DNA from 3 places in the Paenibacillus sp. SORGH_AS_0306 genome. Region 2 is predicted to be linked to each of the others. Evidence: predicted binding sites of a transcription regulator. Region 2 holds the regulator's gene; each other region holds the start of a gene.
What was found. Region 2 encodes Rex, which represses fermentation and respiration genes when NADH is low (regulators of the CRP and FNR family bind a similar motif). Its sites were predicted from a motif close to TTGTGAAATATTTCACAA; they were not measured.
Positions count from the first base shown of each region.

Region 1: the regulator Rex is predicted to act here: its motif matches at 1,589-1,606, upstream of nadA (quinolinate synthase NadA).
Region 3: the regulator Rex is predicted to act here: its motif matches at 8,630-8,647, upstream of QE450_RS17470 (formate/nitrite transporter family protein).

Region 1 is NZ_JAUTBP010000001.1:4,627,780-4,639,129, forward strand. It holds gene ftsH (ATP-dependent zinc metalloprotease FtsH) at 1-1,346, shown strand, start outside; gene nadA (quinolinate synthase NadA) at 1,629-2,573, shown strand; gene nadB (L-aspartate oxidase) at 2,594-4,237, shown strand; gene nadC (carboxylating nicotinate-nucleotide diphosphorylase) at 4,227-5,093, shown strand; gene QE450_RS20485 (type III pantothenate kinase) at 5,100-5,912, shown strand; gene hslO (Hsp33 family molecular chaperone HslO) at 5,972-6,868, shown strand; gene QE450_RS20495 (peptidylprolyl isomerase) at 6,883-7,791, shown strand; gene cysK (cysteine synthase A) at 7,980-8,918, shown strand; gene QE450_RS20505 (anthranilate synthase component I family protein) at 9,155-10,759, shown strand; gene pabA (aminodeoxychorismate/anthranilate synthase component II) at 10,756-11,343, shown strand; gene pabC (aminodeoxychorismate lyase) at 11,340-11,350, shown strand, end outside.
Region 2 is NZ_JAUTBP010000001.1:2,535,292-2,546,641, reverse strand. It holds gene bshA (N-acetyl-alpha-D-glucosaminyl L-malate synthase BshA) at 1-741, shown strand, start outside; gene QE450_RS10975 (CCA tRNA nucleotidyltransferase) at 754-2,082, shown strand; gene QE450_RS10970 (biotin--[acetyl-CoA-carboxylase] ligase) at 2,079-3,050, shown strand; gene panB (3-methyl-2-oxobutanoate hydroxymethyltransferase) at 3,592-4,464, shown strand; gene panC (pantoate--beta-alanine ligase) at 4,461-5,366, shown strand; gene panD (aspartate 1-decarboxylase) at 5,359-5,742, shown strand; gene QE450_RS10950 (hypothetical protein) at 6,141-6,353, opposite strand; gene dinG (ATP-dependent DNA helicase DinG) at 6,435-9,329, shown strand; gene QE450_RS10940 (redox-sensing transcriptional repressor Rex) at 9,326-9,973, shown strand; gene QE450_RS10935 (amidohydrolase) at 9,966-11,273, shown strand; gene QE450_RS10930 (cell wall elongation regulator TseB-like domain-containing protein) at 11,304-11,350, shown strand, end outside.
Region 3 is NZ_JAUTBP010000001.1:3,953,570-3,964,919, forward strand. It holds gene QE450_RS17435 (sigma-70 family RNA polymerase sigma factor) at 1-514, shown strand, start outside; gene QE450_RS17440 (carboxymuconolactone decarboxylase family protein) at 603-1,049, shown strand; gene QE450_RS17445 (copper amine oxidase N-terminal domain-containing protein) at 1,644-3,281, shown strand; gene QE450_RS17450 (ATP-binding protein) at 3,521-4,729, shown strand; gene QE450_RS17455 (sensor histidine kinase) at 4,791-5,990, opposite strand; gene QE450_RS17460 (GNAT family N-acetyltransferase) at 6,107-6,523, opposite strand; gene QE450_RS17465 (hypothetical protein) at 6,750-7,529, shown strand; gene QE450_RS17470 (formate/nitrite transporter family protein) at 7,626-8,513, opposite strand; gene QE450_RS17475 (FAD-dependent oxidoreductase) at 8,752-10,113, opposite strand; gene QE450_RS17480 (pyridoxine/pyridoxamine 5'-phosphate oxidase) at 10,535-11,191, shown strand.

The DNA of each region.
Region 1 (11,350 bases), 2.1 Mb from region 2:
TGGAAATGTTTGTCGGTGTCGGTGCGTCGCGTGTACGTGATTTGTTTGAAAATGCGAAGAAAAATGCACCATGTATTATTTTCATCGATGAGATTGATGCAGTCGGTCGTCAACGGGGCGCAGGTCTTGGTGGCGGTCATGACGAACGTGAACAAACGTTGAACCAACTCCTTGTTGAAATGGATGGTTTTGGAGCGAACGAAGGTATTATTATCGTAGCTGCAACCAACCGTCCGGATATTTTGGATCCTGCATTGTTACGTCCAGGTCGTTTTGACCGTCAAATTACGGTTGATCGTCCAGACGTGAAAGGTCGCGAAGCAGTACTGAAAGTTCACTCACGTAACAAACCACTTACATCTAACGTAAGATTGGATACAATTGCGAAACGTACAACAGGTTTTACAGGTGCAGATCTGGAGAACTTGATGAACGAAGCAGCATTGCTTGCTGCGCGTCGTAATCGTCGTGATATTTCGATGACTGAGGTTGATGAAGCGATTGACCGTATCATCGTAGGTACAGAAAAACGTAGTCGTGTTATTAGTGATCGTGAAAAACGCATCGTTGCTTATCATGAAGCGGGTCATACGATTGTCGGTTATTTCTTGGAGCATGCGGATATGGTACACAAAGTAACAATCGTACCGCGTGGACGTGCTGGCGGGTATGTTATTATGCTTCCTAAAGAAGACCGTATGCTTGTAACGAAACAGGAATTGTTGGATAAAGTTACTGGATTGCTTGGTGGACGTGTTGCTGAAGAATTATTTATCGGCGAGATTGGTACTGGAGCATATAGTGATTTCCAGCAAGCAACAAGTATCGTACGTAGCATGATCGTTGAATACGGTATGAGTGAGAAGCTTGGACCAATGCAATTCGGTACTGCTCAAGGTCAAGTATTCTTGGGTCGTGATATCGGACACGAGCAAAACTATAGTGATAAAATCGCTTATGAGATCGATCAAGAAATGCACCGTTTTATTACGGAATCTTACGAACGTTGTCGTGAATTATTGCAAAAACATTCAAGAGAAATGCATTTGATTGCTCAAACATTGCTTGAAGTAGAAACATTGGATCTGGAACAAATCAAAGAATTGATTGAAACTGGATCTTTAAGTGATACAAATGGCGATGGTAACACAAGTGGTTCAGGGGAAACACCAGAAGGTGGCGAACCTACTGTAGATACCATCGGTGGTTCTTTGAGTTTGGAAAAAGACAACACTCCATCTACACCTGGATTAGGTAAAGACGGAGATATTCCAAACAGCCCTACCAATGGTCCTGGCGAAGATCGTGGACCAAATGGAACAGGTGGAAGCACACCTACTTCTTAATCAATATGACAGATGCAACAAATATCAAAGCCCGAAGATCATAATGATCTTCGGGCTTTTTTGTGTATCGTGAAATCCTTGCTCTAATTCACTGATTGACAAGTGACTATAGGATTGTGTACATTATTGGTTGAACATTGATCACAAATTAGACACAACTTACACTGTAGTACGGGATATTTTTCACAAACTCTCTAAGCAGCAATCTTCTACTGGCCTAGAACCTACTTGTCTGTCTAACATTGTGAAATGAATCTCAAACAATGAAAAGGAGCGATTACGATGGAAGCGTTAGCACTAGAAAAGAAAGCAGAACGGGATGCAGAGCTCAGGGAACGTCTTTTACAATTAAAAAAAGAACGCAATGCAATTATTTTGGCTCATTATTATCAACGAGATGAGATTCAAGAAGTAGCTGATTTCCGTGGTGATTCTTTTTTGCTAGCGCAAAAAGCGGCTCAGACTGAAGCCGATACGATTGTATTTTGTGGAGTTCATTTTATGGGTGAAAGTGCTAAGATTCTAGCACCTAACAAAACAGTGATTATTCCTGATGAACGGGCAGGTTGTCCGATGGCGGACATGGTCAATGTCGATGGATTGCGTCGCTTAAAGGAAAAACATCCCAATGCCAAAGTAGTAACGTATATCAATTCGTCTGCTGAAATTAAAGCCGAAACCGATATCTGCTGTACTTCTGCTAATGCTGTTAAAGTAATTCAATCTGTAGATTCCGATGAAATTATCTGGGTACCTGATAAAAACTTAGGGCATTATGTACAACAGCATACAGACAAAAAAATGATTATCTGGGAAGGCTACTGTAATACTCATGATATGTTAACAGTCAAAGACGTGATGGAGATGAAAGCCAAATACCCTCAGTCTGAATTTGTAGTTCATCCTGAATGTCGCCCAGATGTGGTAGCTTTAGGAGACTTTGTGGGCAGTACAACAGCGATTATTAAATATTGCAAAGAATCGCCTTGTCAGGAGTTTATTGTAGGTACAGAAGACGGTACAGGTTATCAGCTTCGTAAAGATAGTCCAGATAAAACATTTCGTTTTGCTAGTAAATATTTAGTATGCCCGAATATGAAAGTGAACAATTTAAAAAAATTAGTGAATTGTCTTGAACATATGAAACCACAAATTTATGTACCGCCTGTTGTTGCTGATCAGGCTCGTGTTTCGTTAGAACGGATGCTACAAGTATCTTCATCTTGAACGATTGAGAGGAAACCATAATGATCCCAAATCGCCTGATCGATTATCATTTGAGTGAATATATTCACAAACAAGTAGATGTTATTATTATAGGTTCAGGAATTGCAGGGTTATTTGCTGCTATTTTGGCAAGTGAATATAAGCACGTTCTTATGATCACTAAGAAATCGCTGTTAGAAAGCAATACCCGTTATGCACAAGGCGGGATTGCGGCAGTAATATCCACTGATGATTCTCCTCTATATCATCGTCAAGATACATTGCTGGCAGGAGCAGGGCTTTGTTCTTCATCTGCGGTAGATGTGCTTGTGCAAGAAGGGCCAGCAGGGGTACAAGAACTGATAAGGTTGGGGACTTTATTTGATACGATTGATGGGCAGTTAGAGTTGACCAGAGAAGGTGCGCATAGTCATCGTCGTATTTTACATGCCAATGGTGATTCTACAGGGTATGAGATTGTTCGAGCGCTATCTCAACATGTAGCTGAACATCCTCGAATTGAAGTCTGGGATGAACATTTCGCTATTGATTTCATAACAGAGCACAATGAATGTAAAGGCGTTATCGTCAAACAACCGGATGGTAGTCTGATCTACGTACAAGCAGAAGCAACAGTGATTTGTTCAGGTGGTAGCGGACAATTATATCAATATACAACGAACCCAGATGTGGCTACAGGTGATGGAGTAGCGATGGCCTATCGTGCAGGAGCACAGGTGCGAGATATGGAATTTATTCAATTTCATCCGACAGCTTTGTGTTATCCTGGTGCACCACGGTTTCTAATTTCAGAAGCGTTGCGCGGAGAAGGGGCGATTTTACGGAATCGCAAAGGCGAAGCTTTTATGAAAAATTATCATCCATTACTAGAATTAGCGCCACGTGATATTGTAGCTAGAGCGATTATGAGTGAAATGGAAAAAGAAGATAGTGCTTTTGTATATCTGGATATTACACATGAGACAGAAGAAGTATTAAAACACCGTTTTCCAACGATTTATGAGACCTGTATGAGTTACGGTCTACAGCTTGCACAAGATTGGATACCCGTAGCACCAGCTGCTCATTATATGATGGGTGGGATCAAAACAGATCTGCAAGGAGCGACCAGTGTGCAGCGCTTGTTTGCTTGTGGTGAAGTATCTTCTACAGGTATTCATGGAGCAAATCGATTAGCTAGTAATTCATTATCTGAAGCGATTGTGTTTGGAAAAAGAGTCGTACAGCAGATTCTGCAACTGAATCCGATCGATATATCAAACACAGATTGTGTTTTGCCCAAAACGAATCTTTTTTATGATAAGAATGTACCTGAATTCACAAACTCTACTGAGCAGTGGATTAGCTGGCGCTTAGAATTACAGGGAATTATGGGGCAACACGCAGGGCTTCGTCGCACAGCATCGTCTCTTCAAGAAGGAATCGATAAGCTTGAAGCATTAGCTGTCATTTTCGAATATCCTCTAAATAGTCGCGAAGCGCTAGAACTGGCTAATATGCTAACTTGTGCGCTACTCGTTATGCGTTCTGCTCTTTACCGGGAAGAAAGTCGTGGCGGACATTATCGAGAAGATTTTCCAGAACGTAACGATGATCAGTGGCAACAACATATTTTACAACAAATCGATCAAGAGCTAACAAAGGAGAGTAGTGATGATGTTTAATGGTTATCAGGAAAATCTTATCGAATGGATCAAGTTATGGCTCAAAGAAGATGTAGGCGCTGGCGATATCACCACAGCGACTACCGTTCCGCAAGGACATATCAGTCGTGCTGTTATTCATGCCAAGCAAGACGGTATACTTGCTGGACTGGCGATTGCAGAGTTAGTATTTCATACCGTTCATCCTGATCTAACCTTTCAGCCTATTGCTCAAGAAGGACAAAAGCTACACAAAGGTGATATCATTGCAGAAGTAGAAGGCAGCACGCATCATCTGCTCACAGGCGAGCGATTAGCGCTAAATCTATTGCAACGTATGTCGGGGATCGCTACTCGCACTCGTGAATATGTAGATGCGATTCAAGAATTACCAGTACGATTAGTCGATACACGCAAAACAACACCAGGACATCGGATGCTTGAAAAATATGCAGTACGTGTTGGTGGAGGGCATAATCATCGTTTTGGATTATATGATGCCGTTATGATTAAAGACAATCATATCAAAGCAGCAGGCGGGATTACAGAAGCTGTGACTTCTGCACGTCAACAGATTCCCCATACGATGACGATTGAAGTAGAGACTGAAAGTATAGAGCAAGTGCAAGAAGCTTTGACTGTGGGTGCAGATATCATTATGCTTGATAATATGCCGACCGAACGTATGCAAGAAGCTGTGCGTATGATTCGTCAACAAGCACCACATGTTAAAATCGAAGCATCAGGCAATGTATCTTTAGAGACTATTTATAACTTGGCAGCCACAGGTGTTGATATTATATCAGTAGGGAGATTGACGTATTCTTTTGAAAATCTGGATATTAGTCTGGATTTGGGTGCGAAGAAAGGGGAGTGACGCACTTTGATAGTGGTGATCGATATAGGGAATACGAATATTGTTCTAGGCGTGTATGAAGGAGAGCAATTGCTTCATCATTTCCGCATCAATACGAATCGACAAGCAACACCAGATGAGTATGGTGTGATGGTGCATAATCTTTTTCAAATGTCTAAAATTGCAATAGATCATATTAAAGGTATTATTATTTCTTCTGTGGTTCCTCCGATCATGAACACGTTAGAAGAAATGTGCAGAAAATATTTACATCATACTCCTATGATTGTCGGACCGGGCATACGCACCGGTCTGAACTTGCGTTATGAGAACCCGCGCGAAGTAGGAGCAGATCGGATAGTGAATGCAGTAGCAGCCGTTGCCAAATACGGTGGACCGGTGATTGTGGTTGATTTTGGCACAGCGACAACATTTGATTGTATAGACAGTAAAGGCGATTATTTAGGTGGAGCGATTGTACCTGGAATTGGTATTTCAACAGAAGCTTTATATCAACGTGCTTCTAAATTACCTAATATTGAACTCGAAAAACCTAAAAAAGTGATAGGACGCAATACCGTTCATGCGATGCAATCTGGTATTATATATGGATACGCAGGTCAAGTGGATGGTATCGTCAAACGAATTCATGCAGAAATGGGCGTTATCGGTAAAGTTATTGCGACTGGTGGTTTGGCAGAACTCATTTCCAGTGAAACCGAAACGGTAGATGAAGTGAATCCGATGCTTACTCTTGAAGGATTGCGTTTGATTTATGAACGTAATATAGTTACAACCAATATAGACAAAACTTTTGGTACGCCTAAAGCGTCTAAATAAAAATAGAAGAACATGCTCATTGGAATATACAGCAAGAGCAACGAGGGGAGCCATTACAAATGGAAAATCAAAATCACACAAAACCGGATCTTTTGGTCCGTGGTATAGCATTAGGTGGCAAAGTACGTGCATTTGCTATTCGTTCTACTCATTTGGTCGAAGAAGCACGTCAACATCATGATACATGGCCTACAGCAACAGCAGCTATGGGTCGTACCCTAACAACAGCAGCAATGATGGGTGCAATGCTTAAAGGAGAAGAAAAATTAACGTTACAAGTAAAAGGCGACGGACCTCTTGGACAGATCGTAGCGGATGCTAATGCTAAAGGCGAAGTGCGCGGATATGTCGATAATCCACATGTACATTTGCCAAGTAATGCAATGGGGAAATTAGATGTAGCTGGTGCGGTAGGTACAGAAGGATTTGTATATGTGATCAAAGATTTAGGGCTTAAAGATCCGTACCGCGGAAGCGTGCCGATTATTTCAGGAGAACTTGGCGAAGATTTTACGTACTATTTCGCCAAGTCTGAACAGACTCCTTCTGCTGTAGGAATAGGCGTATTGGTCGATACCGACAATTCTGTGATTGTAGCAGGTGGATTTATTATTCAATTGTTGCCAGGTCTTACTGATGCTGAGATTGATCAAATCGAACAATCTATAGGTTCATTGCCACCGGTAACGACTCTTTTAGCAGAAGGATTAGAACTGGAAGAACTGTTACGCCGTGTTGTACCTGATGCAGAAGTAATGGAAACATCGGATGTACGCTTCTATTGCCCTTGTTCTCGCAAACGTGTAGAACAGACCTTGATGAGTCTGGGTGAATATGAATTAACACAATTGATTGAAGAAGATGGACAAGCAGAAGTGGTATGTCATTTCTGTGGTGAAAAGCATTTATTCAATCGTCAAGATCTGGAATCTATTCTTGCTGAAGCTAAAAGTTAAGGAATTTTAAATATATGACTAGAGGCAGATCACCTGTATGGACAGCCGTCTTGGTCTTATTATCTGTAATTATTATGCTGCTCGGTGCCTTTTGGGTCATCCGGGCAGTTCAACATTCTAGCTCTTCGACAGTAGCGATGGTAGGTAATGAGTCAATTAGTGAACAAGAATGGGTAAATGAATTAAAAAGAAGATATGGCAAAGAAATTTTGACACAAATGCTTAATCATCAAGCGGTTAAGCTAGAAGTACAAGCACGCCATATTGCAGTCAGTGAAGAAGAGATTCAAGATGATCTAGCAGAGCGTATTAGCGGATATTCTTCACCAGCAGACTTTTATCAGGAAATGAATACTCAATTTGGATTGAGTGCAGATGATCTGAGACAAGAATCGGAATATCAGATTGAATTGGAAAAGATCGCTACAGCAGATATCAACATTACTGATGCAGAAGTAGATGCGTACTTGAAGCAATACAAGCAATCGATGACCAAACATCAATTTGATTTGTCATGGATTGAATTAGACAATGAATCGTCTGCGCAACAGGCGATTGAACGTATCGATCAAGGGGAAGTATTTTCGGCAGTAGCACAGTCGATGTCTGTAGATACATTTTCAGCTCCACAAGGTGGAGCACTTGGATGGATAGATCAAGATGATCCTTTTCAACCGCCTGAATTGTTAAAAGCGATTCAAGATATGCAAGTAGGTGATATTGTCGGGCCGATTGCGCTGAGTACAGGTCATTATGCAATTGTACAAGTCACCGATATTCGTCCTGCGCCTTCGTCCGAGCAGACGTTAAGCCGGGAAACAGCAAGACGCAAAATTGCACTTGGGCAAGCCAAACCGCTAACAGAAATCGAGCAACAATTAAGAGAAAAATACAATGCGTATATTTTATCTGTAGCAGAGTAAAAATATTTGCTCTATCTGATCTATTTCATGTGATTTTTGCGAAATGCTAGATTGACAACGCTGTGACAGATTGATAATATAAAAGTATATTAAAACCTACTATTTTACTCGGAATAGCGTAGATTAGACATATAGAATAGAGTTTATATTCGCGGCTACGTTCAATCATTTGAAGGAGGGCTATAGGCATGGCAAAAGTCGTCAATAACATTACAGAACTTATCGGAGGAACACCACTAGTTAAGTTGAATAGTATCGTTCCTGAAGGAAGCGCAGATATTTATCTGAAGCTTGAATATCAGAATCCGGGTTCCAGTGTCAAAGATCGAATTGCAATCAGCATCGTAGAAGAAGCGGAAAAACAAGGTTTACTCAAACCTGGTGGTACGATCGTTGAAGCAACCAGTGGTAACACAGGGATTGGTCTGGCTATGGTTGCTGCTGCTAAAGGATATAAATGTGTAATTGTAATGCCTGAGACAATGAGTATTGAACGTCGTAATTTGCTTCGTGCATATGGAGCGGAATTGGTTCTTACTCCAGGATCAGAAGGTATGAATGGAGCTGTCAAAAAAGCAGAAACGATTTTGAGTGAAAATCCAGATTACTTTATTGCAGAGCAATTTAAAAATAAAGCAAACGTTAAAATTCACCGCGAAACAACAGGTCCTGAAATTGTAGAAGCAATCGGTTCTATCGGTGGAACTTTAGATGCTTTTGTAGCAGGTATCGGTACAGGCGGTACTATTTCTGGAGCAGGTGAAGTGTTAAAACAATCTTTCCCAGAGATCAAAATTTATGCTGTAGAACCTGCGGCTTCTCCTATTTTGGCAGGTGGACAACCAGGGCCTCACAAAATTCAAGGGATCGGTGCTAACTTTATTCCTGAGATTTTGAACCAAAATATTTACGATGAGATTATTCATGTTGAAAATGAAGAAGCATTTGAATGGGCTCGTCGTGTAGCCAAAGAAGAAGGAATTCTTACAGGTATTTCTTCAGGTGCAGCGATCAAAGCCGCTCTACAAGTAGCAAAAGAATTAGGTACAGGTAAACGTGTCGTTGTGATCATTGCAAGTAATGGTGAGCGTTATCTTAGTACGCCATTATACAACTTTGAATCTTAATCCTAATAACATCATGATATAAAATAGTGTTGCTAGATGTACTGATGTTTCCTTATTGGAATTAAGTGATCTATTGATCATTATGTTATAGGCTCAATTAATATGTAATAAAAGCTTCTACCCTTGTCTATATGGCATAGGGATAGAAGCTTTTTTATTTCTCGCATCTTCTCATTCGATCTACGCTTTAGTATACTAACGACAACGAATAGATCATGAGGTTGGAGGAAGATCGATTGACCAAAGTATATACATCATTTCAACAATGGACAGACTGGCAAGCAGCAGGATATACACAGTTGCCTTATATCGTGCAGATTCCTTTGCAAGATCAGCTATTACCTGATAGTTGGGAACAATTATGGCAAGAACAGATGCCATATTCATTTATATTGGAAAATGGAAAAAGCGGTAGATACAGTTATCTTGGACTTTCTCCTATCTCTATTCTTAGTGGTCAAGATGGACAAGCGCATATTCGAAATGCAACAAGCACCACTCCTATATTATCGTGGCAACAAGCACAGCCTGAATATATCGCTGGTGCATCGTATACAGGCAAGCCTTTAGATATACTACGAACATGGATGTCTACTGATCGTGCACCTAGATTAGCAGAAGTACCACCTTTTACAGGCGGATGCGTTGGTTTTCTTAGCTATGATGTAGCTCGTTCTTTAGAAAAATTACCAGATCATTTGAGCAATGATCTTGGAATGCCAGATTATCTATGGATGAAGTTCAATCAAGTATGGGTAATCGATCATTTGGAAAAGCAATTATACTGCTGTGTGCATACATCGATAAATGAACATACAGATTATCAACGAGATTATGATCATGCGGCTACATGCGCGATGCAAATGGCTGAGGAGTGGCAGCAGATCATCCAGCAATCACAGCTATCCTCTACATTAGCACGCAAGCAATTTTTGGCTGAACATCCTATAGCATTAACCAATTCACGTACAGATGGGTATGGATTTGAGACCGGATTTGCTCAAGTTCAATTTGAAAAAGCAGTACAGACGATTCAGGAGTATATCCGTCAGGGTGATGTATTTCAAGTCAATTTATCGTTACGCAGTCAGCGACCGTTAACTTCAACACCTGAATCGGTATACGAATGGTTACGTTTAACCAATCCTTCTCCGTACATGGGATTGTTGCGTACACCTGATTTTCATTTAGTATCTGCTTCGCCTGAACTGTTAGTGCGTGTAGTAGATGGCAAAGTGTCTGCACGACCGATAGCGGGTACAAGGCGTAGAGGAACAACAGATATCGAAGATCAAGCGATGGAAGATGATCTTTTATCTAATGAGAAAGAACGTGCAGAACATATTATGCTCGTCGATCTTCAACGTAATGATCTAGGACGAATCGCCAAATATGGAACAGTACGTGTGCCTGAATTGATGACGATCGAACGGTATTCGCATGTGATGCATTTAGTATCTGGAGTTGAAGGAGAATTAGCGGATTCCAAAGATGTATACGATGTAATAGCCGCTGTATTTCCCGGTGGAACGATTACAGGTGCACCGAAAGTGCGTACGATGGAAATCATCGAAGAGTTAGAACAGACACGTCGTGGTGCATATACCGGTTCGATGGGCTGGATTGACTATAATGGTAATATGGAATTAAATATTATTATTAGAACATTAACGGTCAAAGACAATATAGCTTATATGCAAGCAGGAGCTGGTGTAGTGATCGATTCTGAACCTTATCGTGAATATCGCGAATGTTTTAACAAGTCTAGAGCGATCGCTAGAGCAGTGATGTTAAGTGAACAACATGATCAAGTGCAAGCAGAGAAAGGGAGGATATTATGATACTTGTAATAGATAACTACGATTCATTTACGTACAACCTTGTACAATATTTAGGCGAATTGGGTGAAGAGGTAGTCGTTCGTCGCAATGATGAGATTGATATGGCAGGTATTCGTGCAATGGCACCAGATCATATTTTATTATCCCCGGGTCCATGTACACCAACAGAAGCTGGTATTACGTTAGACGTTATTGAAAATTTCAAAGGCGATATTCCGATCTTTGGCGTTTGTCTCGGTCATCAAGCGATCGGTCAAGCATTTGGTGGTAATGTGATTCGTGCTGAGCGATTAATGCATGGTAAGACTTCGCCTATCCTGCATGACAAAGCATCTGTTTTTGAAAATTTACCTTCTCCATTTACAGCGACCCGTTATCATTCGTTGATTGTTGAGCGTGAAAGTTTACCTGATTGTCTAGAAATTACGGCTGAGACGGCTGAAGGCGAGATTATGGGTCTGCGTCACAAAGAGTATGCAGTCGAAGGTGTACAATTCCATCCAGAATCGATTGTAACGGATCATGGACATGAGATGTTGCGTAGCTTTTTGAGTCGTAAAGTAGATAAAGCACCAACCGTATGAACTATGT
Region 2 (11,350 bases):
TTAGCGATCAACGAAAGTGATGCTGTAACAGCAGTATCCAAAGATTTGATTCGTGAGACACATGAATTGTTAGATATTACACGTAATATTGATCTAACTTACAATTTTGTAGATAAACGAATGTATTATCCACGCGATACAACAGAACTGCACAAAGATTATGCGTTCGGTGATGATCGTGTGCTAATGCATGTCTCTAACTTTCGCCCGGTCAAACGTGTTAGCGATGTGGTAGAGATTTTTGCCAAAGTCAATGAGAAGATTCCTTCAAGGTTGCTACTGGTTGGCGAAGGCCCTGATCTGCCCAAAATTCAATTTCAGATTCAAGAACTAGGCTTGACCGAGCGCGTTATGTTTCTAGGGAAACAAGATGATATCCCGCAAGTGATTTCACTAGCTGATATTTTGTTGCTTCCTTCTGAAAAAGAAAGCTTCGGTCTGGTAGCACTGGAAGCAATGGCATGTGGTGTTCCAACCGTGGGATCACAAGCAGGTGGTATTCCAGAATTGATTATTCATGGCGAGACTGGATTTCTTGCGCCAATCGGTGATACAGATAAGATGGCAGAACATGCTATCGAATTATTAACCAACCATCAATTGATGCAGACGATGATCAAAAATTGTCTAGATCGTTCACAAAGTGAGTTCAGCAATGAACGTATGATGGCTGAATATGAAAAAATTTATTACCGGGTACTTGGACGTGAATTGTCTCAGCCTTCTCCGGTATGTGGTTGAGGGGATTATACCATGCAATGGAATTGGGTAGATCCGCAGACGGCGGAGCGGGGGCAATCTCTGCTCCGCCGTTTGACTGATCAGGGATATGAAGGATATTTTGTAGGTGGATGTGTACGTGATGAATTATTAGGACGACCGGTCAATGATATGGATATTGCAACCAATGCAACACCAGAGCAGGTGATTTCTTTATTTGAACGTACGATTCCTACAGGACTAGAACATGGCACGATTACCGTGTTGATTGACAATGAGCCTTTTGAAGTCACTACATACCGTACTGAAACTGAATATGTTGATCATCGCCGTCCAGAACAAGTACAATTTGTGCGAGAATTGAGTGAAGATTTACGCCGTCGTGATTTTACGATGAACGCTATTGCACGTGGGATTGATGGAGAATATACTGATCCTTTTCATGGGATTGATGATTTGAATAAAGGGATTATTCGTTGTGTAGGTATCGCTGATGAACGTTTTGAAGAAGATGCGTTGCGCATGGTAAGAGGGATTCGATTTGCGTCTGTATTTCATTTTGAAATAGAACAGCAGACCTGGCAAGCTCTTCTGCATCATCAAGCATTAATCTATCATATCGCTACTGAACGTATTCGCGTCGAAATGGAAAAAATGATTGCAGGGCCTTATCCTTATCAGGGTATTGAACTATTGTTAAGCAGTGGATTGATTCCACATATGAAAGTGTCTGTACCTTGTGAGGCATTAGATCAAGATCTGCTGCGTTCATTAGAACAATTACCTGCATCACCATCTATTTTGCGCTGGGCTTTAATTGCACTAGGACTTGGCATGGATGAACAGCAGATCAAAATTGTTTTCAAATCCTGGACATTTCCGAATATTATAACTGATCAAGTCTCCAAAATAATACGGATGAATGAGCGTTTATATAATGGGATAGTACAACGTGAAGCTGTACCTTTAGCTACTATAGAACATAAAGAGTCTATAGATACAGATGCAAATAGACATCACTCGTATGTGCTATTTGTAAGTTGTGTATTAGATTATGGCAAAGAGATTGCACAATACTGGCATACTCTTTTTCCTGTATTGCCACACGCATATCAACAACGTTTAGCGATCATAGGCAATCAAGCAGATAGATGGTTAGAACAGTTAACGGTATATAGTCTGGCTGATTTACCTGTCAAAGGGCAAGACGTTCTTCAACATTTAGAAATTGCCGCAGGCAAATGGCTAGGTGAACTACTGCATGAAATTTTACTTCTAGTTGCTACAGGACAATTGGACAATAACAAAGAGGTTATATTGCATTATGCGGATCAAGCCTCAGGAAGGAAGGGATTACGATGAATGATGAACATCTGCTTCAACTGCTGAATGAACATCCAGGACAATACATTTCAGGCGAAGAAATCAGTCGCCGAATGTCTGTTAGTCGTACAGCAATTTGGAAAGGTATTAATCGTTTGAAAGAAAAAGGCTATGAATTTGAATCAACGTCTCGCAAAGGATATCGAATCACACGTCGACCGGATCGATTCGATGTGACAGCTTTGCAACTAGCTTTGAGTCAAAAAGGATCATGGGGCCAGCCGTTACATTTGTTTGAATCGGTGGCTTCTACACAAGATGAAGCACGCATGTTTGCAGAACAACAGACTGCTGAAGGAACGTTAGTAATTGCTGAAGAACAGACAGCAGGTCGTGGCAGACAAGGCAGACCTTTCTACTCACCATCCGGTAGAGGCATCTGGATGAGTCTGGTGATGCGTCCGGTACAACCTTTACAGTATATGTCTCAATTGACATTGCTGGCTGCTGTAGCGGTATGTAGAGCGTTACGTAACACTACACAATTAGATATCGGGATCAAATGGCCAAATGATCTATTAATCGATGGACGCAAAGTATGCGGGATTCTGATCGAATCGGCTGCAGAAGATGGACGTGTACGTTATGCGATTGCAGGCATCGGTATAGATGCGAATCTAACAGCAGAAGATTTGCCAGAGCATTTGCAATCGATCGTGACTTCATTGCGTATCGAATCCGGTCAGGTAATAGATCGTACAACTGTAGTAGCAGAAGTTATCTCTGAATTAGAGTCATTGTATCAATTGTATACAGACGAAGGCTTTACACCGATTGCTGCGCTATGGGAAAGTATGGCGATTTCGATTGGCAAATCGATTCAAGTACACAATGCTCAAGGTTCTTTTCAAGGGATCGCTCAAGGTTTAGGAATGAACGGTGAACTTCTACTACGTCTTGCTGATGATCGGGTTATTCCTATTTATTCAGGAGATATTGAATTTTAATCTAGAAATAATTGTTAGATAAAATAGTGAATTTAACCATTTGTTCTGGTATACTATATCGGAAGACGGTATCGGCAAGACCGAACCGTACTTTCTGATGTTAACTTGATGTTACCAGCGCTTAGCAGTATAAGCGCGACCAAGTTCAATGAGAAAATGATTTTTGCAAAGCAAAATATCTTTCCATCAGCGCTTGGCAGTATAAGCTTTTAACGCAAGCCACTCTAAGGATTAGCTCAATAACCGGGGTTATCTGTCTGTTGAATAGATCACTGTTATTCAGCAGAAATAAACCTACAATTTTTGAGTCGCTAATTAGAGTAATAACTGAATAGGTATCCCATCCAGGATACATATGTGAAGCGAGGTGTTGGCTTACATTCAATTCTGCTCTGAGCCGTTTTATAGGACCGAGACAGAAGAGATGATCGCAAAGTGACTCTTTTTTGGACTCAGGACCTTTTTAGTGAACGACTAGACTAAAAGGTTTTTTATTTTGTTCGAAAGACTATACCCAACTTAAAAGGAGCTTGATGTCACCATGGCAGCCAAAATGCCGCTTAATATTTTGAAAATGAAAAAAATGAAACAGGAAGGTCATCCCATTACGATGATTACAGCCTACGATTATCCAACCGCTCAGCTTGCTGAAGAAGCAGGCGTAGATATGTTGCTCATTGGAGATTCATTAGGTAATGTCGTGCTTGGATATGATTCGACGATTCCTGTAACTATAGATGATATTGTATACCATTCACGTGCAGTTGCTCGCGGTGCGGGATCAACGTTTATTGTAGCTGATCTGCCGTTTATGACGTATCACGGAAGTATCGATGAGACACTGAAAAGTGTACGTCGATTAATGCAAGAAGGTCATGCGCATGCGATTAAGCTTGAAGGTGGCGCAGAGATTGCAGATACGGTCAAAGCTATTGTGCAAGCAGGGGTACCTGTCATTGCGCATATCGGTCTAACTCCACAGTCTGTACACCAAATTGGTGGATACCGGATTCAAGGGAAAGACGAAAAAGATGCACAACGTTTATTGGATGATGCACTTGCATTAGAAGCGGCAGGCGCATTCGGAATTGTATTGGAATTGGTTACCGAAGAAGCAGCTACCACAATTAGCCAACAATTATCGATCCCAACGATCGGTATTGGAGCAGGGCGTGGCTGTGATGGTCAAGTGCTTGTTTTTCATGATGCTGTGAAGTACACATCGTCTTATCGTGAAAAACGGTTTGTCAAAACGTATGCAGATGTAGGGAATACGATTCGTGCTGCTTTGCAAGAGTACGTTAATGAAGTGAGAAGCGGTGCATTTCCAGCTGAACAGCATGTATTCAGTGGAGATCAAGAAGCTTTGGGATCGTTATATGGAGCCAAACGGAAGGTGGAGACTCAATCGTGAAAGTTGTACGTAGCATCACCGAAATGAGAGCAGAAGTAAAACAATTACGCAAACAGCGTTCTACTATAGATCATGAAGCAACAGTTGGACTTGTTCCCACGATGGGATTTTTGCATGATGGGCATGCAAGCCTTATGCAAAAAGCAACTGAAATGAGCGATATTGTAGCAATCAGTATTTTTGTTAATCCGATTCAATTTGGACCGAATGAAGATTTCGAACGTTATCCTCGTGATGAAAAACGTGATCTAGCCTTAGCTGAAAAAAATGGAGTCGATTTGGTATTTATGCCTGGTGTAGAAGATATGTATCCTACACCGATCAAAACGCATGTTACTGTGGCAGATCTTACCGATACCCTATGTGGTGCTTCACGTCCCGGTCATTTTGATGGTGTATCTACAGTAGTGACCAAACTTTTTAATATTGTGAAGCCAGATTATGCCTTCTTCGGTACCAAAGATGCACAGCAAGTCGCTGTGCTTCGTCAAATGGTGACTGATTTGAATATGGATATTGAAATTGTTCCTTGCCCTATTGTACGTGAACAAGATGGTCTAGCGCTTAGTTCTCGTAACGTGTACCTATCTCGTGAAGAACGGGAGCAAGCATTAGTACTTTCACGCTCTTTACATCAGGTACAGCAACAAATGCGAGAGCAAGAAGAGATGACAGCAGGTCAAGTACGAGCATTTCTACGTACCTCAATCGGTCAGTCCGATATTGCTGAAATTGATTATGCAGACATTTTAAGTTTTCCACGATTAGAATCATTAGCAGAAGATACCGTTTTAGCTACATTGGATCATGAAGTGATTATTGCACTGGCTGTGAAATTTGGACGTACGCGTCTGATTGATAATGTTATTTTGGAAACGAAAGGTGTTGCCTTACATGTATAGAACGATGATGAAATCCAAGATTCACCGCGCTACTGTAACTGAAGCTAATCTAAATTATGTAGGTAGTATTACGATAGATGAAGATTTGATGGATGCAGCGGATTTGCTTGAAAATGAAAAAGTACAAATCGTTAATAACAACAACGGTGCTCGCTTAGAAACGTATGTTATCGTTGGTGAACGTGGTAGTGGTGTAGTGTGCTTGAACGGAGCAGCAGCACGCCTAGTACAGCCGGGAGACACTGTAATTATTATCTCGTATGCGATGATGAGTTCTGAAGAATTAGCGACTCACCGCCCAACGGTTGTATTTGTAGATGAAACAAACAAACCTGTTATGGAAGCTCATAAAGAAGTACACGCAACCATTATGTGAGAATGAGGGTTGAATAAAAGTGGGTTGGTAGTGTTGGTAGGTACCTCGCTTCGGGAATGGAATTGTTCTTGTCGTCGCTGGTTTACTAGAATCCCTTGAATATACCGCATAGCGGTAGGGATTATAGTAAAAAGGCGATCGCTTCGCTCTTTCAGAACAATTTCCATTCCCTTCGCTAGAGGAGATATCTACTACCCTATCCAAAGATTTTATTCAGGTTGGCTTGCCGGAGCATTCTTGGCAGGAGAACATTTTATAGATTGAAGGATTTTTAGACATTGTCTATTAGTTATATAACAGGGATAAAGAAAAGGATCTAGTATATATATGACTAGATCCTCTTTTTATTTAGAGAATAGATTAGTTCCTGCATATTTTTCCTGCTACTTTCTAAATGGTTATTCAACATTATGCTTATCCACTTGCACCAGCGGAGACGAGAAAATCGTTCTGAAAGAGCGAAGCGCTCGCCTTTGTAAACGAATCCTGCCTGTAAAGCAGTCATTCAAAGGATTGATTTGCAACAAGCGACGACAATAACGATTTTCTCCTCGCAGCGCCACCCCACGAAAAGCTAAAATTTGAATAACTCCCCACCCTTTGATTTTCAAAACGGTCTTCTTCTGGTATGCTGATAGGTGAACATTTCGACATCAGGTTGAGACGACAGCAAGGAGAGGATTTAGACATCCATGAAATTTGCCGTACTGGATTTTGAGACCACAGGTACTCAGTCCACCGATGATATTATTCAAGTTGGGCTTGCCATTATAGATCATGATTTAAGTATTTCCACTGTATATTCTTCTATGGTGAAGCCGGGAGTGCCGATTCCTCCTTTTATAGAAGGTTTAACAGGAATTAAAAATGAAGATGTAGAGAATGCTCCAGAGTTAGACGATGTTATCTTGGAGATGATTCCTCTATTAGAAGATGCTGTGCTTGTCGGGCACAATGTCGGTTTTGATTTAGGATTTTTGCAACGTGCTTTAGATCAGACCGGATATTTGGCATTTACAGGTCGAGTGCTGGATACGATGGATCTGTTACGTATCTTTTTCCCGAATCTATCGAGCTACCAGTTAAGCATGGTGAGCAGAGACTTGGGATTCGTCCATGATCGTCCTCATCAAGCAGATAGTGATGCGTTAGCGACCGCTCATGTATTTCTAAAGTGCTTGGAAGAGTTAAATGATCTACCATTAATTACAGTCCAGCGTTTATCTGAATTATTTGATAATCAGGATAGTGATCTGGGTTGGTATTTTGATGGCGTGCGGATGGAGAAAGAAGCACAGCCGATTCAAGATTTGGACGAACATCGCTTTTTCCGTCAATTGGCGTTAAAAGTAGGCGATTGGAATGAAATTTTGCCGGCTCATGAAGAGCGAGGTAATATGCCACTTGCAGATGTTTCATTTGATGAATTTTTAGATCAAGTGAAACAAAACTTACGTAATCTGCTTCCTAACTATGAAGAACGGGAACCGCAGAATCGTATGTTTGAAGAAGTGATCAAAGCGATGACCGATGATAAGCATCTATTGATCGAAGCAGGAACAGGAACAGGCAAATCGCTAGGATACTTATTACCTTCGATTTATCATAGTGTCAAAGAAAACGATCGTGTCATGGTAAGTACGCATACGATTAACTTGCAAGAACAGTTGCGAGAACGCGATATTCCATTATTGACTCAAGTTGTTCCATTTGCATTTCGTGCTGCCGTATTCAAAGGACGCCAGCATTATTTGTGTCTGCGCAAATTTGAGCATAAAATAAATACAAAAGAATTTCAAAGCCCTAAAGAAGATGTATTGATTGCAGCTCAAATGATTGTCTGGTTAAATGCGACAGAAACTGGCGATGATGAAGAACTCAATATGGGTAATCGTGGTGCTGACTTCTGGGAAACGGTAGCCAGTGATACCGATTCTTGTCTGGGTCGTGCATGTCCATGGTTCCGCAAATGTTTTTACCATCGTGCGAAGCATGAAGCAGGTACAGCAGATGTAGTCATTACCAATCACTCGAAATTATTTACCGATGTCAAAGCAGGACATCAATTGTTACCTGCTTATGATCGCTTGGTTATTGATGAAGCACATCATCTAGAAGATGTCGCAGGCAAGCACTTGGGTATGCATATGAAATATTTCACATTGGTTCATCCACTGTTACGATTGTTCAAAGACAGCAAAAATGGTCAGTTAGCGATTTTGCGTCAACAATTAGGCTCTTCTGGCAATGAACGTGGTATGGATTGGGCGATAGCGATTGATAATCTATATCCTGAAATTGTAGATGTCAAAGAAAACTGGGATAAATTGAGCGAGTTACTATTTGCTTTGTTACCTCAGCGTAGTGATGCCGCTCCTGGTGAAGCCGGGCAGTTTACACTTCGTCTTTTACCAGACAAGCAACCGACCGAATGGAATGTGATTACAGAGCTTGAGAATCAGATTCATATCGGACTGAGCCAGTTGATTCGTAAAGGCGAGCAAGTGATGAATCAGATCAAAGACAGCGATGAGCAGTTAGGCACAGATAGTCTGGTAACAGACGTATCAGGTCTATTCAAAGACTTAACAGTGGTACGAGATGATCTGCGTCAATTTGTGAAGCTGGAAAGTACAGATACGGTCTACTGGTATGAAGCTAATGGGAATTACCGTAGCAAGTCTTTACAGATGTATGCTGTACCGGTTGATGTGAGCAAGCAATTGAAAGAGTACTTTTTTGATAAAAAGAAAAGTATTATTTTGACATCAGCGACATTATCAATAGAAAAGAAATTCCAATATATGATTGAACAGTTAGGGCTTGTAGAGGCGGAAAAAGAAGGTCGATTGATGACCGAACAGTTATCTTCACCTTTCAATTATCGTGAGCAATCGCTGTTGTTAATTCCGCGAGATTTTCCAAGTGTCAAAGGCAGTGTTGGTGATGCGTTCTTTGTAGATACGTTAGCGAACTCATTAGCGGAGACTGCCAAAGCGACCAATGGACGAATGATGGTGTTATTTACCTCTTATCGGATGCTCAAGCAGGTGTATGAGCCATTGAAAGAGAAGTTATCACATAGCGATATTGCAGTATTTGGACAAGGGGTCGATGGAGGAAGTCGTACCAAGCTCACTCGAAGATTCCAAGAGCGTTCCGCTTCGGTGTTGCTGGGTACAAGTAGCTTCTGGGAAGGGGTCGATATTCCAGGCGAAGCGTTAACCTGTCTGGCGATCGTACGTTTACCTTTTCAACCGCCTAATCATCCACTGCTTGAAGCCAAAAGTGAACGGCTGAAAAAAGAAAAGAAAAATCCATTTATGAAATTATCTGTACCGCAAGCAGTTATCCGTTTCAAACAAGGTTTTGGTAGATTAGTACGGACATCTAGTGATCGGGGAATCGTTATTGTCTATGACACTCGTGTGATCGAGTCCTATTATGGCAAGCATTTTCTATATTCATTGCCCGGTCCCAAAATGGAACATATGCCGACAGAGCAGATGGTACCCCGTATTACAGAATGGCTTAGCCAGGCCGAACCTGAAAAGGAAACTGTAAATCAAGAGGGGGAGCAAGCATGAAATCCGACAAAATATCAGAAGCAGTCGTGCGAAGACTACCTGTATACCTTAGATATCTGAACGAACTTCACACACGTGAAGTTCCTACAGTGTCTTCGCAAGAACTGGGACAAAAACTAGACTTGAATCCAGCACAAATTCGCAAAGATTTAGCTTATTTTGGAGATTTTGGACGTAAAGGGATCGGTTATGATGTATCGTATTTGATTGAGAAAATACGTCATATTTTAAAATTAGATCAACAAATCAATGTGGCACTTGTAGGCGCTGGTAATCTAGGGCATGCCCTTTCTAACTATAATATGTATCTAAAAGAAACAATGAAAATCGTAGCTGTGTTTGATTCTAATGATTCGAAAGTAGGCTCTTTAATCAATACATTAGTCGTACAGCCTATTGATGAACTTGGAATTACAGTCAAAGCGAGAAGTATTCGTATCGGAATTGTTACAGTGCCTAATGTTGAAGCACAGCGTGTAGCGGATCAGTTAATTGAAGCAGGGGTTGAGGCTATTTTGAACTTTGCACCGATTATTTTGAAAGCTCCACCGCATATTCGTGTGCATACTGCTGATTTTACAACGGATTTATTAAGCCTTGCCTATTATCTGGAAGATGGAAAGGAACATGAAACTAATGAATAACACCTCGAACAAATGGGTCATCAAAAACGGTATGTTTGCTGTAATGAGCGAAGAGAAATCAATGCTTTTTGGACATATGGTGATTGAAGATGGATGGATTACGTATCTTGGAGAAGAAGAACCTGTGATCGAAGAAGACACAACCGTAGTAGATGGCAATCATTTGTTTTTTATTCCGGGTCTAGTCAACAGTCATGGTCATGCAGCGATGTCGTTGTTACGTGGATATGGAGATGATCTTGCTCTACAAGTATGGTTACAAGAAAAAATGTGGCCGATGGAAGCGAAATTTACAAGTGACGATGTATACTGGGGAACTGCTCTGTCTGTATTAGAAATGTTAAAAGGCGGTACAACTACATTCCTCGATATGTATGATCGCTCAGAACGTGTAGCCGAAGTGGTAGAACAATCGGGTATGCGTGCAGTATTGATGCGTGGTGTAATCGGCTTGTGTTCAGAAGAAGAACAAAAGCAAAAGCTAAAACAATCAATCGACTTTGCACGTGATTGGCATGGTCAAGCGAATGGACGTATTACAACGATGATGTCTCCACATGCACCGTATACTTGTCCACCTGCATACATCGAACAATTTGTACAAGCAGCTCATGATTTGGATTTGCCGCTGCATACACATATGTCTGAGACACTAGCAGAAGTTCAATTAAACGTTACAGATTATGGACTACGTCCTGTAGCTCATTTGGAGAAATTAGGATTTTTCACTCGTCCAGCATTGTTAGCTCATGCTGTTCATTTGAATGATGAAGAGATCGAAGTACTTGCTGAGAATAAAGTAGCGATCTCTCATAACCCGGGCAGTAACCTCAAATTAGCAAGTGGTGTAGCGCGTGTACCGGATCTGTTGCGTGCAGGCGTTGTTGTGTCTTTGGGAACAGATGGCCCTGCAAGTAATAACAATCTAGATATGTTTGAAGAAATGCGTTTGGCTGCTCTTATTCATAAAGGAGTATCCGGCGATCCAACAGCTGTGCCTGCATTAGAAGCATTGAAAATGGGTACTGAATACGGTGCAAGATCTGTATTTTTGAATGATGTAGGTACATTCGCTGTAGGAATGAAAGCTGATATTACAGCACTTAATGTAGATCAACCGCATTTTTTACCACGTACTGATTTTATTTCACATACGATCTATTCTGCATCTGCTAAAGATGTATTGCATGTATGGGTAGACGGTAAGCAATTGATCAAAGACGGTATATCATTAACATTGGATGAAGAAAAAATTCGTCATGAAGCCCAAAGTGCTTTTGAAGGTTTGCTTAAACGCTAACTGGAAGTCGACAGGAAAGGATGGCGTGTTTTGCGAAATTTGGGAAGTGGCAAGTGGATTGCAATCATTATCGTTGT
Region 3 (11,350 bases), 1.4 Mb from region 2:
GACACCTGTAGAGCGTGCGATTTTTGTATTGCGACAATCCTTTGATTTTTCTTATCGAGAGATTGCCCTATGGATGAATCGCTCAGAAGCTACTTGCCGCAAAATATTCAGTCGTGCTGTGCCCAAGCTACAAGAAGCGCAAGCGTCTGAATCGATTGCCTCTGAGCACAAATTAGCATTTACGCGTGCTTTTTTGCAAGCTACTCAGACAGGTAACTTTTCTTCTTTATTGGAATTACTTCAACAGGATATGCGTCTTTACACAGATGGCGGTGGTAAAGTTAAATCGGCTTTACGTCCTATTTTCGATCGTCGACGTGTGATTTCGTTCTTCAATGGTATTGCTGCTAAAGGGTCACTGACAGGAGAATGGTCAATCATATCGATCAATGGTGAAATAGGTCTACAACTTCAGCGTGAAGGGGTAACGGTAGCCGTTTATTCCTTTAGATATAATGCATCAGGACAAGTCGATCATATCTTTATGATCTCAAATCCAGACAAAATTAGCTAAGCTTGTCACAAATCGGTTTCCTCATTTGTCTAGTCTATATAAGCTTCTATCAAGCTTGTGACTATTTTATATTTCAGGAGGATAACCAATGCAAACACGTATGGATTATTACAAAGTACACCCGAAAGTCTATTCCCTTATGGGGCAAATGGAGAAATTTATCAAAGAACAGGATCTTGACCCTGTTCTATATGAATTGATCAAAATTCGCGCTTCACAAATCAATGGATGTGCGTTCTGTCTGGATGCTCATACACGCGATTTGCGCAAAATGGGTGAATCGGAAGAACGGATCGCTTTGACCAGTGTATGGAGAGAATGCCCTTATTATACAGACGCTGAAAAAGCAGTTCTTCATCTTACTGAAGTGGTAACTGAAATTACAGTGCAAGGAGTACCTCAAGCTGTATACAATGAGGTGTTACAGCACTTTAGCGAGAAACAATATATGGATATTATTGTAGCGATTAACACCATCAATAACTGGAATCGCATAGCGATTTCGACCGGTATGTTTCCGGGTTGTAAAGATTAAAAAAAATTTATAAATGACCTGTTTCAATATTTGTGTCCGTGTTTAACAATAAGTAACGGCAATTGGCGAGAATGATGTCCCCTTCGTTCTCACTTCTGCTATATCATGGACCACTCCCGGAATCCGCCATATTACGGTTTCGTTCCCCCGAACCGCACTATGGCGGATTTCATTTGTTTTGACCTATTCTATTTCCTACATCATATATATAAATGATGAAAGTGCCCTTATCATAAGGGCACTTTTTTTATTCTCTTTTCTTCTATTTCCGCTATTCTTTAAAATTATATAAGACACTTAGTTTAATTTCTGAGAAATGTGTTTATACATTATTCGTGAGTATGCAAGTAAAAAAAGGTAAGTTCATTATTCTACTACAGTGGGGCTGGTGATCGGGTAGCAAGGTCAGGAACGTATGATAAAGAAACAGTCGTCATGACTGCAATGAGAGCATGATATGACTTCGCTTCAGCCTCGCTTTTGAAATAAAAAAATAAATAAAGTGATCCAAAACCAATTATCTTTCGTTCATCTGTGTATGGACGGCAACATTTGATACACACAAAAAAATGTAAATACAAAGGGAGCTTACTTATGAAAATTCAAAAACTAATTGTACCCGCATTAAGTCTTTCTTTACTTCTTCCAACAACAGGAGCATTCGCAGCAACACCAACAACAGCGACTCCTACAGTTAGCACAAAAGCTGCTGACCTTCGTGCAGGACTTGATTACTTACTTTCCGAGCATTTCGCATTAGCTGTTGTTGCAATGACTAAAGCATACGAAGGTGCACCTGATGCTAAACAAGCATACGATGCATTAGATCAAAATGCGCTAGATATGCAACCTGCTATCGAAGCAATCTACGGTAAAGCAGGCGCGGCTGAATTTGAACGAATTTTCCGTGCTCACAACAAATACACAGACAACTTGGTAAAAGCAACTAAAATGGACAACAAAGCCGCTATCAAAAAAGCAGAAGCTCAAGTACAAAGCTTTGTAGATGAGTTCTCTAAATTCCTAGCAACAGCTACAGAAGGCAAATTGCCACAAAAAGCGGCTGCTCAAGCTCTTCGTCTACATGAAGATCAAGTACAAGACGTATTTGAAAAATATGTAGCTGGCGATTACACAGGTGCTTACACAGAATATCGTGAAGGTTTCGCTACAATGTTCACAGTAAGTAAAGCGCTATCAGGAGCAATCGTTGCTCAAAATCCTGCTAAATTCAACAACGGTTCTGTAGATACACCAGCAGCTGACCTACGCTCTGCACTAAACCAATTAGCAGCAGAACACTTTGCATTGTCTGTATTGCAAATGCAAAAACAATACAATGGCGAAGATAAAGATTCTGCAGCATTGATCAAAGCAGAAGCTAGCAACACAGCAGCATTCAAAAAAGCAATCACTTCGATCTATGGTGCAGAAGGTGGTAACCAGTTCGAAAAAATCTGGGTAACCAACCACATCAAAGCACAAAGTGATTATGTAACAGCATTGAAAAAAGGTGACAAAACATCTCTACAAGCTGTAAAAGATCGTATTAGTGATTTCACAACAGAATTCTCTACTTTCTTAGGTACAGCAACAGCAAACAACTTGCCTGCAGCTGCTGCTAAAAAAGCATTAGTCGCTCATGAAGGTCAAGTTCAAATGGTTATCGATAACTATGCTGCTAAGAAATATGAAGCTGCATACAAAGCAGATCGTGAAGGATTCAAAACAATGTTCGGTATCGGCGAAGCTTTGGGTGGCGCAATTGTAAAACAATACCCTGATAAATTCAAAATGACTGCTGCTAAACCTATGCCAGCTAAACCAGCAACACCTGCTAAAGATGCTTCTATGATGAAAGTATGGATGAAATTAAACAGCAAACAACTTAAAGTTGGCGACAAAATGACAACAATGGATACAATGCCTATGGTGAAAAACGGTACAACGTACATTCCATTGCGTTACCTTGCAGAAGGTATTGGCGCTAAAGTAGCTTGGGATAAATCTGCTGGTCAAGTTACAGTAATGGCTGGTAAAGATACAATGAAATTCTGGGTTGGTAAAAACACTGTTGATGTTAACGGTAAAACTCAAAAAATCGAAGCAGTATCTATGGTAGATAGCAACGGTAGAACAATGGTTCCTTTACGCTCCATCACTGAATTGCTAGGTTGGGATGTTAAATGGAATAAATCTACTGGTGAAATTACATTAACAAAATCAATGTAATTACTGTTTCCCCTTTTATACCTTTCGTATAAAATAGTCTAATCTTATAAAAGGCACTCTTGTTGATTCTGACTAGAGTGCCTTTTTTCGGCTTATTGTCTGTTTTTTTCAAATATGGATATGATTCATTAAATTAGTTTATAATAAATTAGTTAACAATAACGTATATAACAGATGATAAAATAGATAAGACTATATTTCGATTCTATTATGAATCTAAGCCAATCGAGGTGTTGCGTATGAAAGACACAATAGAAACGATTAAACAGCAACGAGAATTAGAATTAGAAGTTATCAAGTTACGTTTACAATCGTATAATCAGCAACAAGTGATCGTTCTTTCGGAGCAAGCGTTAAAACAGAAAACAGAATTTATCGCTATGCTTAGTCATGAAATCAGAACACCTATGAACGGTATTGTCACGATGACCGATTTATTAAAACAAACCACCTTAGAAGAAGATCAACAACATTATGTTAATATTTTGGAATCCAGTAGTGATGCACTAATGGCTCTTGTCGATAATTTGCTAGATATCAGTAAATTAGAATCCGGTCATATGATGATCGAAAAACATCCTTTTGACTTGATAAATACGATTGAAGATCTGGTCTATGCCCTATCTCCCAAAGCGTTCAAAAACAATGTAGAAGTGATTCTTGATATTGAGTCAGATATTCCTTTGTTTGTGATCGGAGATGCACTCAAAATCAGGCAAGTGATTATGAATTTATTACAAAATGCAGTTAAATTCACACACGAAGGTGAAATACTGGTATCGCTATTATTGCTTTCTCCGGTAGAAGATGAGCAAAATCTTACTGTTAAAATTTCTATTCGTGATACAGGGATTGGGATGTCTGAGGAGCAACTAACGCAATTATTTGAAAACTATGTACAGGTTCATCATAATAACGAACATCATCAATACGGAGGTACAGGGCTAGGGCTTGCGATTACTAAAAGCCTTGTCGAATTGATGAAAGGTACAGTGGAAGTCACTAGCAAAAAAGATGTCGGTTCTGAATTTAGTGTCAGTATTGAATTTGAACGATATACTGATCTGCCTTCTATTCCTTTTGAAAAGGATGTACTTAAAGATGTACGCATCTTGTTAATAGACAATAATACAACTAGCCTGGAGTTAATTTCGATGATGTTGTCTGATTGGGGCGCAGATGTTAGTGTGATCTCAGAAATGAATGATGTGTTTTTTAATACGATTCAACATGAACATTTCGATGTCTGTCTACTGGATCTGGATAGTATTGATATGGAGGCGTGGGAACATCACCAAAAGATGTTACAAGATAAACCGCTATTTTTGCTTGCCCCACTTGGCAACAAAATAGAAGGTGAATTTAGAGCGTTATTTCAGACGATTATTACCAAACCGATCCGTAAACTACATTTGTTAAATACGATCCTTGCGAAAGCCAAAAAATAAAAGTACAAAAAAACTGCTATACGTATTCAGTCAAGATGAATCGTACAGCAGTTTTTTGATGTTAATCGATCTCTACAGCTAATACACCATTGAGTAAGTGAAGCTTGCGAATAGGCTTAGTGATCACCGCTTTAAACATATCTTTAAATTCACCTTCCACTTTATCGCCCAGAGGAGCTAATACAGCCAATGGTTGTTTTTTCAAATTTGCTTTTTCGCGTTCCCACAAATGTGGGTTGATCGTACGCAGATCGATTAGAATCAGGTCATACGTACTCTCTTGAATGTCTTCAAAAAATTCCTCATTCATTTCCAATCGATATGTTACGCTAGCTCCCCATTCTATCAGCAGATTACAGATTAATTGACTACTGGTTTTATTTTGATCCAGTACCATCACATTCATCAGTGATAATAGATCTTTTTTGAAGGGAATGGCAGGCACTTCCATATATTTTTTAAAATTGAATACGATACTTATCTCTGTTCCTATATCGACTTCACTTTTCACTTCGATCTTTCCATTCATTAATTCAATCAACTGCTTTGTAATAGCTAATCCTAACCCTGTTCCGCCGTAATGATGATCATCCGACTTATGAACCTGACTATAATTATGAAAAAGATGAGATAGCTGTGTTGCCGACATTCCAATCCCTGTATCACGAATAATGATTTGTACTGAAGCCAGTTCTACAGCAGATTCAAGCATTAGTAATGATATCTGTATCTCGCCTTTATGTGTGAATTTAATCGAATTTTGCACCAGATTCATAATCATTTGTCTTACTTTAAGCGCATCCCCCATCACAAATAAAGGAATCTCCGATTCAATAGCAAGAATCACTTCAACCTCTTTTTGAAAAGCACGCGGAGAAACAGAATAGAGCAAATCTTCTATAACATTAATCAGATCAAAAGGATCATGATCCAGTTGCATCTTACCTGCTTCCATTTTACTCAAATCCAATATATTGTTCACTAACGCCACTAATGTGACATTGCTAGTATTCATTAAATCCAAATAATAGCGCTGTTCTGTATTGACCGAAGTCTGTTCGAGTAGTGCAGTCAATGACAAAATAGCATTCATCGACGTGCGAATCTCATGACTCAACATCGCAAGAAATTCAGCATTGTGTCGTAACGTTTGTTCAGCAAGGTTGCGATATTCAAGATGTTCATCTATTAAAGATTTCAAATGAATATTTTCAACTTCTAATTCCTGGTAACGTATACTCCACTTGCTCCGGTTATTCATTTTTACGCTCCTGATCAATCAGTATGAGATTCACGTTCTCTCTCTATTACCCAATATCAACCTTAATATATTACATATTTATAAATATATAATATTTTTCCATTTGTAATACTTATTTATAAATATTTTTGTAAGTATATTTTCGATTGTCCTTTGATCGGAATATCTTTTATTTCTCCAAAGATCACATATCCATATTTCATATAAAAATGCGGAGCTTGCCAGCTCATCGTCGTCAATTCACTTATGGTAGCGCCCTGTTGTCTTGCTTGATCTTCAATCGCTTGTAACAACTTCGCTCCAACGCCCTGACCTCTATATGCAGGATCAACCGCCAGATATCGAATATAGAGTAACCCCCATGCCATAGCCCCTGTCACTCCACCGATGTATTGTTCCCCTTCATAAGCAGCCAGTGAGAAAGGAATACTTTCATAATCAGGGATATGAAGATCATTATTCATATTATGCTGATCTAAAAATACTCCAATCTGCGGTACATTGTGATCTAGGGATAGTTCTTGAATATGCAAAAATATCACCTGCTCTTTCGGAGATTGTAGTGGAACAAATCTTAGATTATATTCGTTAAAAGTGTAAGTATACAGTAATTTTTCTAATTATGTATTTAAAACAATCGACTTATAATAAACATATTGTAAAGAACCTTTATAACGATTTTGTAAATAACTCTTCTTTCCATTGGGACAGATCCATAGATTCAATATATATAAAATAAATAAAAGAGGAGGAACATACATGTTTAAGAAAGCTATATTATTAACAATGATTTTGTTGTTAATACCTATATCAGCATTTGCGTCTTCAATACCTTCTAGCATCGAAGGAGCTATTAAAGAGGATTTAAAAAAGCAAAAGACTGAGCTAGATATACTTACAAAAAACTCTAAAAACAATAGTATCGTAAATAAGGGAACAGACCAAAAGACAGAATTAGGTGATGGATATTCTGTCTATATGATTAATACGGCTAACCATGTGAAAAATGATGTTCATAATAAATCATCGTCATTAGATAATTTTTTACAATTTAATGGATATTTATTTGTAATTGAAAGTAATAATAGAAGCAAGGCTATTGCTTTTGCAGATCGTGCACCTGATTATAATGAAATTACTCAATTTTCTACAGATACTGATTTTGCTAATCAAATTAAAAAAGCTAAAAGCTTAATTGGTTATAATAAAGATAGTAAAGTTTTGTACGATGGAGCTAATCAGATCATTGCACTAGTTACTAAAAAAGATACCGTAGAAAAAGTAGCTCTTTTAAAAGATAGTATGCTTAATAATATGAATGCTTTTGATGTCTTTAACTCTGAGGATTTTATTGCAAAGATTATTTCATCGCAAGAACAGAGATCAAAAATAGCTGCTATATCTAATGAACCAGTTTCAGATGGAGGAGTCACAAATCTACCTATAAACAATAAAAGTTCCTTGAGAATCAAACCAGCGATCGTGGTTACTTCTATTTTTCTATTAGGTTTTATTGTATTTTATTTTAATAAAAAATGAAGTTTTTTCATTTAAGATTTTGTATGAGCAAATTTAATATTTGAAAATCAAAAAAAGGTCTTCCATAAGAAGGAGACCTTTTTTTATTTTGCTATATCAATGCGCTTGATCGCTATGTTGTAAAGGTAATGCTGATGTAGCCGATACTGCTGGCATCGTTGAAACAGTAGGTTCGTTATGTTGAGCATGTCCTGAACCGGCAGGTGTTAGTTGGTTTTCTTTTTTGATATAAGCTGTGAAATAAATTCCTGCTACGAAAACCGCTCCACCGGTTAGATTACCTAGCCATACTGGAATAAAGTTCATAAAATACATATCCCAAGAATAATACCCTGCAAAGATTGCGGCTGGAATCAAAAACATATTAGCGACAACGTGCTGAAATCCGATAGCGACAAATGCCATCGTTGGGAACCAGATTCCTAGTATTTTACCACTGATACTATCTGCGCTATAGGATAACCAGACAGCCAGAGCCACCAACCAGTTACAACCGATCCCGGATAAGAACATCTGTGCAAAGCTTCCTTCTAACTTGTGCCCTGCCATTTCTACCGTTTTGGTTAAGTAAGGACCTGTCTCGGTTAACCCTACTACATGCCCGAAGAAGTAAGCGACAAATAAAGCACCTAATAGATTGGCTACTGTAATAGCTAGTAAATTACGGGCAACTTCTACTGTACTGATCCGCTTTGCCATCCGCGCTAATGGAACAGCCATCATATTACCGGTTAACAATTCTCCACCAGCTACAAGTACCAGAATCAATCCTACAGGGAACAATGCCGCCCCGATAAAGTTAGCAAAACTTCCCCAGGATTCAGGTGTATTGGCGATCACTCGAATATCTAACAAAAACCCTAATGCAATAAAAGCTCCACCCAAAAAGCCAAGTACTAACATCTGTATCCATGTCGACTTGGCTTTGATAATTCCAGTCTCAATCGTATTCATTGCAATCTGTTGTGGTTTGTAATAAGCCATGTGTTGCATCCCCCTTGTAAGCATCTATTTCCGCATAATTAAATTACCTTTTCATATTTCAATTTTAATACAACTACTTTGTGAAAAAAGTAACAAATGTCACTTTGCGAAAAGTTTTGTGAAATTAAGCACAAAAGCCTGTACAGTGGGGGAACTGTACAGGCTTTGTTTAGGGGTAGACTTTTATAATGATAAATAGGAGCTTGCCATGATACACATTTACTTTGTTCTTCTTTAATTAAGCGTGAACTTCTTGTTGCGTCTGAATTGGTGCTAATGCTTGCAACCCTACTGTATTCAAGTAGTTCCACGGTTTGTTGTAATGTGGTTGGAAGAAGAAGTCGATAAAGGCTAATTGATCGACTGTCATTTGATTTTGGATACAGACAGAGATCGTATTGATCGATTGAGTTAAGTCGACTTTAGACATCAATTGTGCACCTAAGATACGGCGTGTTTCTTTTTCATAGACTACTTTCAAGGTCACTGTCTCATGTGTCGGCATAAATTCTGGACGGTAGTGATCGTGCATGGTGCTTGTTTCTACATTCAAGCCTGCTTCACGAGCGGCTGTCTCAGTCATTCCTGTGCATGCAATATTATCTTCGTAAATTTTGATACCAGATGTTCCTTGGGTTCCCATATATTCATTAGTCGGTTGTACTAGATTACGAGCAACAAGTGTACCCATACGTACTGCATTGGTAGCTAAAGGAATATAGGCGTGTTTACCTGTAGGATTGTAGAAGATCGCACAGCTATCTCCAGCAGCGAATACATCTTTTTTGCTTGTTTGCATATATTTGTCGACTAAGATTGCACCATTGACTAACATATCGACTTGTCCTTTAAGCAATTCAGTATTCGGACGGAATCCGATACATAAGATCACCATATCTGCTTCGTGTGTCGCTTTGTCAGTAACGACTGTTGTGACTTTACCATCTTCACCTGTGAATTTTACCACTTTCTCAGATAGCGCAAGTTCAATGCCATGTTCTTGTAGAGACTCTTCGGTACGATCTGTAAATTCAGGGTCAAGATATTTGCTCAAAATACGTTCTTCAGCATCGATCAAAGTAACTTGTTTACCATTCATTTGGAATGCTTCTACCAGTTCAACACCGATATAACCTGCACCGACAACGACGATGTTTTTAGCATGTTGTGCTTTTTCAATAATCGTATTCGAGTGATTGTAGTTTTTGCAAAGTAAAATGTTATCCAGTTCGATCCCTTCAAATTTAGGAACGATCGGCCAAGAACCAGTAGTCATAATTAATTTGTCATACGTATCTGTAAGTTCAATACCTGTAGTCAGGTCACGAGCTTTCAATGTTTTGTTGTCTGTATCTATCGCTGTCACTTCATGCAACATTTTAGTCGTTACTCCTAGAGCAGCTAATTGATCTGGAGAAGAGTAAAATAATCCGTCTGGATCATTAACAACGCCACCTACATATAACGCAATCCCGCAAGATAGAAATGAGATATTATCGTTACGTTCATACACAGTGATCTCAGCATCCGGGTATAATTTAGCGGTATTAACAACAGCGGCAGTTCCTGCGTGAGTACATCCTATAACAGCTACTTTCATGGTTTGTTCCTCCTGATAAATCTGTATTTTTATTATTGTAAATTCTTCTTATCCAATGGTGTACAGTCTGTGCTAACTATCCGACAAGTCACATTCAGGTGAATTAAGATGTTAGGAGTAAGAGAAGTGTGTAGTTTCTCTATCTGTCCATCTTCTAGCTGACTGTTCTATTTTTTAATATGGTCTTTTTTCGTTTTGTTTAAGTTGTGAATTAATTCACCTTGTGTTGCTATTATATTGTGATTTTTATCACATTACAAGAGGTTTACGATAAGTTCGCAATTTGTTCATATTTTCACAAAGTTTTATAAAGTTATATATAGATATGTTTCTAGTATGCCATTTTTGATTATCGGGTTTATTTGCTATACATTGGTTATGTTATAGTGAGAACAAATTAGATATAGAGGTGGTTAGTAATATGAGTGCACAATCAAGCAATATCTTGCGTGGTTTGAAAGCTTTATCTGGCCCTTTCCCTACATGGGATACTCAATCTCTACCGGATTGTCCGACAGATCTCTTTTTAAATTGGATGAAATTAGCTATTGAAATGAAGGTTAAAGAACCGCATGCGATGACTATTTCTACTGTCGATTCGGATGGTTTTCCAGATGCACGTGTATTGATTATTAAAGAAGCTAAAGACGATTCGTTTTATTTTGCTACTGGCTTAGAAAGTCAGAAAGGTCAACATATCCAGCATAATCCAAAGGTAGCACTAACATTCTACTGGCCAGAGTTAGGTAGACAGATTCGTATTCGAGGTATAGCGGAAGATATGGGACTTGAAGCAGGAGCTATCGATTTGAGAAGACGTTCCCCTATCGCACGTGCTGTTGCAATGACAGAACGCCAGAGCCAACCTTTAGCAAGCGAAGAAGAATTGGAACGCTCGGTTGCTATGCAAGAGCAAAAGATCGAACAAGATCCTGATGTCGTGACACCGAACTGGCGACTATTTGCTGTTCATGCTCAAGAGATCGAATTCTGGCAAGCCGATCCTGATCGCAAACATACACGTTATCAGTATATTCTCCATGATGGGCAATGGACACATCAGCAGTTGTGGCCTTAAACAGATCGTAGATATTATTTTGCAAATTCGTCTTTCGATCATTTTCTATTGTAAAAGCAAAATCATTTTTATACGATTTTGCTTTTTTATTTTGCACAAAAAAATCAGTAATTCTCTCCTATACAAGAAGAAAACTACTGATTTGATATACCTACTAGT